Regions from separate parts of the Nocardioides montaniterrae genome, predicted to be linked through region 1. Evidence: predicted binding sites of a transcription regulator. Region 1 holds the regulator's gene; the other holds the start of a gene.

Region 1 (3,498 bases):
ACGGCCAGGTTGCGCAGCGCCATGGTCAGGTCCGGGTGACCGTTGCTGCCGTTGCCGGCCAGGATCTGCTGCACCGACTGCAGCGCCGCCTGGGCGTGCAGCAGCGCCCGGCTGAGGCCGTTCGCCCCCGGGGAGGGCGGTGTCGTTCCGGCGTACGCCGATGGCGTGGTGAGCGTGAGGCCCAGCGCGATCAGCAGTGCAAGGGTCAGGGTCCGGGTCCGAGACATGCACTCGAGCCTAAGCGGTCGTCCGCCGGACCGGCGAACGACCGCTCCCGTCTCAGCTCTTGTACGCCGTCGCGACCAGGCTGTCGGCGGTGTTGTCGTCGTAGCTGTGGCTCGACCAGCAGCTGTACTGCAGCTGGTTCGGGTTCGGCTGGTCCCAGCAGGAGAAGCGCGTCGAGGTGTTGAGGAGCTCGACCTCGACGTTCTTCACGAGCTGGTAGCCGAACTTGATGCTGACGGTCGCGTTGCCGCTGGCGTCCAGCTTGATCAACCGCATGGCGTGCGACCCGGAGCGGTAGTTGGTCCACAGCGTCGCCGCCGCGCCCCGCGCCCGGTTGGGCAGGTCGAAGTGCAGCCGCGGGCGCCAGCTGCTGGCCATGCCGCGGATGGTGCTCAGCCGGATGGCGACGTAGCTGAGGTGCTTCAGGGTGCCGTGGACCTTGACCACCTTCTTGCCGGGCCCCACGCGGGTGCTCACGGCGACCGGTGCGCTCGGGTAGTGGTTGGCCGCAGCCTCACGGAAGAACTTCGTGGGGTGGCGGGCCGCGAGGGCGAAGCCGCTGAACACCTTGGAGAGGCTGGTGCCGCGCGACGCGAGCACGGCCGAGATCGCCTGGGTGGAGTACATGTCCTGCGCGGCCGGGTTGGCCGCCTTGTTCGCGTCCATGTGCTGCCACAGGTTCAACATCACCACGGGCAGTGCGTTGTTGGCATCCATCTGCGGAGCGACGCGCTCGGTGAGGTAGCGGAAGAAGATCCAGGTGCCGTACCAGTGGCTGTTGTTGACGTCCATGGGCAGGCCCGGGTTGGAGATCGGGCTGTAGCGCAGGTACTGCAGGTTGTCGTTGACGTCGGTGTAGAGCTGGTCCTCGGCCCAGGTGGCCGTCGCCTCCTTGATCCAGTCGTCCTCACCGATGTCGTAGGAGAACTGGACGGCGTGGAAGAACTCGTGCGCGGCGGTGACCTGGACGTTCTCCATGGGCGTGTTCGTCGGGAACTCGGCCTGGGAGAAGTTGTTGTCGAGCACGCAGTACGCCGACACCGCGTAGTCGGTCATGTCCGGGTCGTCGCTGGTGCAGTAGCCGTAGGTGCTCGGGCCGAGGTTGGCCAGGTAGATGTCGGTCCACCCGTTGGGGCCATGGTTGGTGCTGCCGGAGTCATCGAGCGGCATGCGGTAGCCGGCCGCGGCGTAGACGGAGCGGACGTGCACCACGATGGCCAGGACCATGTCGACGTAGTCGGGCGTGGTGTTGGCGTCGGGGCCGTCCTGTGCGCTGACGCCGTTGGTCGGGTCCTCCGCCGCGGTGACGTAGTGGACGCAGATGCGGTCAGGGGTGGAGCAGACGTAGTGCGCGTTCGTGCGGTACACCGGGTCGCCGGAGCCGTCGCTGGTCGCGCTCGGGCGGGCGAAGAGGCGGTCGGCCTGGACCTGCTGGTCCTTGCTCAGCGACCGGTAGGCGACGCGCAGGTCCGACAGCACGATCGAGGCGTCCGTCGTCCGTTGGATGGCGCGGGCCTCGCGACGGGTGCCGTGGAACAGCGTCTCGGCCCGCTCGAGAGCGGCGGTGGCCTGTGCGTGGGAAGGCAGAGCGCGCCCGTGGCCGGGCGCGGCTGGCGGGGCAGGCGTGGCGGTCGCACTGAGCGGGCTCGCGAACGCGGTGCCGAGGACGAGGACGAGGACGCCGGCGTACGACCTGGCGCGGGTGCTGAGCATGCGCGCCAGACTAGGTGCGGAGCGCGGATTTCCCGCGCTCCGCGGCCTAGTGGACTAGACCTTCCGCAGCACCGCGGTGACCTTGCCCAGGATCGTGGCGTGGGTGCCGTCGATCGGTTCGAAGGCAGGGTTGTGCGGCAGCAGCCAGACCTTGCCGTCCTTGCGGCTCAGGGTCTTGACCGTGGCCTCGCCGTCGATCATCGCGGCGACGATCTCGCCGTTCTCGGCGGTGTTCTGCTGGCGGATCACGACGTAGTCGCCGTTGCAGATCGCGGCCTCGATCATCGACTCGCCGCTGACCTCGAGCAGGAACAGCTGGCCGTCGCCGACGAGCTGCTTGGGCAGCGGGAAGACGTCCTCGACGCGTTCCTCGGCCAGGATCGGGCCACCGGCGGCGATGCGGCCGACGAGCGGGACGTTGCTCGGCGTCGGCGCGGCGTCGTTGATGCCGGTCTCGTCGAAGCTCGACTCGGCGTCGTCGGTCGGGCCCGCGCCGGTGAGGGGCTTGCGCTTCTGGAGGCTCTCGGGCAGGAACACCTCGATCGCGCGGGGCAGGTGCGGGTCGCGGCGTACGAAGCCCTTGGCCTCGAGGGCACGCAGCTGGTGGGCGACGCTGGAGGTGCTGGTCAGGCCGACGGCCTCGCCGATCTCGCGCATGGAGGGCGGATAGCCGCGGGAGTCGATGGCCTTCTTGATCGTGGTCAGGATGCGCTGCTGGCGCGGGGTCAGGCCGGAGCCGTCCGGGGGACCGTCGGGGAGCTCGCTGACCGGGCGGATCGCCTTCTTCGTCATGCCTCCGACCGTAACCCCGATCACTCCCGTGATCAAACAGGTGTTCGAGGTGGGCGTGTCGCGGCGGCGTACGACACGCCGTCGAACAAGTTTGCGATGAAATGCACGGGATTGTTCGAATGGGTGTTCTAACATCGTCCATGTGTTCGATCGAACGTCTGATCGAGATACGGACAGGACCTTCACCGAGGGTTGTGTCGGTGCCTTCCGCTTGACTCTGATCGAACACGGACCAGACCCACTTCCCCGGAGGTCACGATGAGCACCATCAGCTTCAGCCCCACCTACGACTACCGCCCGCAGCTGCGCCTCACGCGCCGCGGCCGGCTGGTCGTCCTCGCCCTCGCGCTGATCGCGATCTTCGCGATCGGCCTGGCGGTCGCCTCGGCCTCCGCCGGTGGCGCCCACGCGGGCGACGCTGACGTGCACGTCGTGACCGTCCACCCCGGCGACACCCTGTGGGACATCGCCGGCACGGCCGCGGGGTCGGTCGGCGTCACGACGGGCGAGATGGTCCAGCGCATCACCGACCTCAACGACGTCACCGACGGCATGGTGTACGCCGGCCAGGACCTCCGGGTCCCGAACAACTAGGACTCCGCGCCCCGGACGGCGCGGTTCACAACTGAATACAGACTTCGCCTGCCGCCTCGACCCCGGCAGGCGTTGGGGAAGACGAGAGCCCGGTCCAGATTTCCCCTGGACCGGGCTCTCGCGGTTTTTCCACAGGGGCAGGCCGACGCTGTTGATCGCCGGGTGGTCGCGTGT
Region 2 (3,498 bases), on a different contig from region 1:
ATCGCCGACTCCTGGGCTCCGCTGCACCCCGACGACAGCAACATCCGGCCGATCTCGTTCGTGCCGGTCGTCGTCGTCCTCTACGCCGTCATCGCGATCACGGCGCTGATCCTGCTCTCGATGCTGCGCCAGGGGCAGGCCGTCGCCCGCTACTCGATGACGGTGCTCGACCTCGGTCTCGTCCTCGGCGCTCTCGCGATGATGCGTACGGCGCCCCCCACGTCGGTGGTCTGGGCGCTGATCTTCGCGGCCCTGCTGTCGTCGGCGACGCTGGTGTTCCTCTGGCACCCGACCACCAGCCGGTTCCTGCGGGCCTCGAGCTGGCGACGCGCCGAGGTCAGCCCTTCAGCACGATCGTGACCGCCGGTCCCGGAGCACCCGTCATCCAGCCCCGGATCGGCGTCAGCACGACGCGGTAGGTCCCCGGCGGCACGACGTACGTCGCACTCGTCGGGTCGGTCCACCGCTGGGGGTCGGTCGGGTAGGTGTGGTCGGCCACGGTCGATCCGCTCGCGTCGGTGACGGTGATCCGCACGCTGGTCGTCCAGTCGTCGGCGACGACCGCGTGCCAGTCGACGTGCAGGCCACCGGTGGACGCGCGCGAGACGGCGGCCTGGGGCTGCGGGTTCCACGTGCGCTCGTGGAAGATCTGCGGCTGCTCGGGGAGGATCCCCAGGTCGTGGAACGCCTCGGCGTACCTCTGCGCGACCAGGGTCTGCCCGGTCGCGGTCGGGTGGGTGCCGTCGGTGGAGTACAGGCGGGGGTCCCAGGGCCGGTCGGGAGCGGTGACGACGTGGGCGATCGCGACGCGGTCGTCGCCGGCGAGCTTCTCGGCCACGATCCGGGACGCGACCTCCGCGTGCCGGTTGCGGTCCTTGACCGGCGTGCCGGAGGGGTACCAGTCGCGCAGCGGGATCTCGCCGTAGACGATCTTCGTGTCGGGGTCGACCGACCAGATCCTGTCGATCAGCTGCATCGTCCCGGCCGCGACCTGCGGACCGTTCTCCTCCCGCGCGTTGTTGAAGCCGATCTCGATGGCCACGACGTCGGGGCGGTAGGTCCGCATCTCCTGCACGATCCGCGTCAGGTGGTACTCGATCCGGGAGCCGCCCTTGGCCGCGTGCGCCTCGTTGTCCCAGGGCAGCTCGTAGTCCATCGCGCCGTTGCGCTGGCCGATGGTGGGACCGACCATCTTGAGCGGGACGTGCTGGTGGGCGAAAGCCTGGCAGAACCAGTATCGCCAGGTCGCGTCGCCGGGGCGGCCCTGCGAGATCGAGTCGCCCACGACCATCACCCGGACGGGATGGCCCGCGTCGTCGGTGGTCGCGTCGCAGGCGGTGAGGAGGGTGGCGAGGAGCCCGGTGAGCAGGGCGAGAACCGCCCCCCATCGAGTCATCCGCACCGGTGAAGGCTAGACCGGCGCAGGTGGGCGACCCGCAGACCTTGACGGTGTGTCGGAGGGGAGATGTACCTTGGCACTGTTCGAACAAACGTTCGAACAGGATCCAGGAGAGGCGAGCCCATGATGCTGCCGGCGACCACCCATTCCTACCTCATGCGTTCGGCGGAATCGCTGAGCGAGGCGGTCGCTGCCCGCGACGTCGCGACCCGCTACGCCTGCGCCCACGTCTCCGCGCTCCGGGCCGCCGCCGCCCTGCTCGCGGCCCGAGCCCGACCAGAGCCCGCCAAGCGCCGACCGCAGCGCAACGCCTGGGTGCTGCTGATGACGGTCGCGCCCGAGCTCGAGGAGTGGGCACGGTTCTTCGCCGCGGGCGCCCCCAAGCGGGCCGCGGCGGAGGCAGGATCGACGTACGCCGTCACCGAGCGCGAGGCCGACGACCTGGTGCGCGACGCCGACCGGTTCCTCGCCGTGATCGAGCAGTCGCTCGGGCTGACCCCGCACGTGCCGATCGGTGAGCGTCTCGCCGGTCGCGCCGTCGGCTGAGCATCACGTGATCCCCTAGTGTTCTGGGCATGGCATCGGCAGCAGGCCCGCGCACCGTGGTCGTCTGGGACGGACTCGAGCAGGCGCTCGCCGGCACGACGGCGGAGGTCGTCGACATCGGCGGTGGCACGGGCGGTTCTGCCGTCCGGCTGGCCGAGCTCGGGCACCGCGTCGCGGTGGTCGACCCCAGTCCCGACGCCCTCGCCGCGCTCGGTCGCCGGGCCCGTGAGGCCGGCGTCAGCGTCACCGGCCACCAGGGCGATGTCGACCAGCTGGTCTCGATCGTGGGTCCCGCGAGCGCTGACCTGGTGCTCTGCCACGGTGTGCTCGAGGTCGTCGACCCGGTCGCAGCACTCGCCGCGATCCGCGAGGTGCTGCGTCCCGGAGGCGTGCTCAGCCTGCTGGTCGCCCAGACCCACGCGACCGTCCTGGCCAAGGCGATGGCCGGCCAGTTCCAGCAGGCGCGGGCGGTGCTGGCCGACCTCGGCGCCGGCGACCCGGTCCGCGGCCGTCGCCGCTTCACGCGAGACGAGGTCACCGCGCTGCTGGCCCAGGCCGGCTTCGCGGTCGAGTCGGTGCACGGCGTACGCGTCTTCACCGACCTCGTGCCCGGCGCACTCATCGACCAGGAGCCCGGCGGTGTCGCGTCGCTGGTCGAGCTCGAGCGCGCGGCTGCCCCTCGCGAGGAGTACCTCCCGCTCGCCACGCAGCTGCACGTCCTGGCGCGCTAGCCCTGCTCCGGCGGCGGCGTGATGCCGCTGCACCTGCTCCACGTCGACATGGACGCGTTCTACGCGTCGGTGATGATCCGTGACCGGCCCGAGCTGCACGAGCGACCGGTGATCATCGGCGGCGGGCACCGAGGGGTCGTGCTCTCGGCGAACTACCCCGCGCGCGACTTCGGGGTGCGATCGGGGATGTCGGGCCGCGAGGCCGAGCGGCTGTGCCCGCGGGCGATCTTCATGGCGCCCGACTTCGGCCTGCTGACGCCGACCTCGAAGGCGATCATGGAGACGTTCCGCTCGGTGACGCCGGTGGTCGAGGTGGTCTCCCTGGACGAGGCGTTCCTCGACGTCAGCGGTGCGGAGCGTCTGTTCGGCCCGCCCGAGCGGATCGCGTCGCTGATCCGCTCCCGGGTGTACGCCGAGCACGGCATCACCTGCTCGGTCGGGATCGGCGCGACGGTGTCGGTGGCCAAGCTCGGCAGCCGACGGGCCAAGCCCGACGGGGTCTGCGTGCTCTCGCCGGAGCGGTTCGTGGCCGAGATCCATCCGCTGGACGTGGGGGAGCTGTACGGCGTCGGCCCGGCCACCCGTGACCGCCTGCACCGGCTCGGGCTGACGACCGTGGGGTCGGTCGCGGCAGTGCCCGTGGACGACCTCCGGCGTCGGGTCGGCACCCACCTCGGGACCACGCTGCACCACCTCGCGTGGGGCACCGACCGTGACTACCTGACGCCGGGGCGTGCGGGGACGTTCGGGTTCGGGGAGGGTGAGCCCGAGGGGAGCATGGGGTCGCAGCACACGCTGGCGGTCGACGTACGCGATCGCGGC

The links. Region 1 encodes LexA, which represses DNA repair genes until DNA is damaged. Its sites were predicted from a motif close to TCGAACANNTGTTCGA; they were not measured.
Region 2: the regulator LexA is predicted to act here: its motif matches at 1,483-1,498, upstream of ACYVJ3_RS14500 (SAV_6107 family HEPN domain-containing protein).

The regions. Positions count from the first base shown of each region.
Region 1 is NZ_BAAGSB010000001.1:252,872-256,369, reverse strand. Features, by position in the region: gene ACYVJ3_RS01375 (MXAN_6640 family putative metalloprotease) at 1-227, opposite strand, end outside; gene ACYVJ3_RS01370 (MXAN_6640 family putative metalloprotease) at 280-1,938, opposite strand; gene lexA (transcriptional repressor LexA) at 1,993-2,730, opposite strand; gene ACYVJ3_RS01360 (LysM peptidoglycan-binding domain-containing protein) at 2,989-3,324, shown strand.
Region 2 is NZ_BAAGSB010000012.1:6,030-9,527, forward strand. Features, by position in the region: gene ACYVJ3_RS14490 (hypothetical protein) at 1-360, shown strand, start outside; gene ACYVJ3_RS14495 (SGNH/GDSL hydrolase family protein) at 338-1,396, opposite strand; gene ACYVJ3_RS14500 (SAV_6107 family HEPN domain-containing protein) at 1,523-1,945, shown strand; gene ACYVJ3_RS14505 (methyltransferase domain-containing protein) at 1,975-2,676, shown strand; gene dinB (DNA polymerase IV) at 2,698-3,498, shown strand, end outside.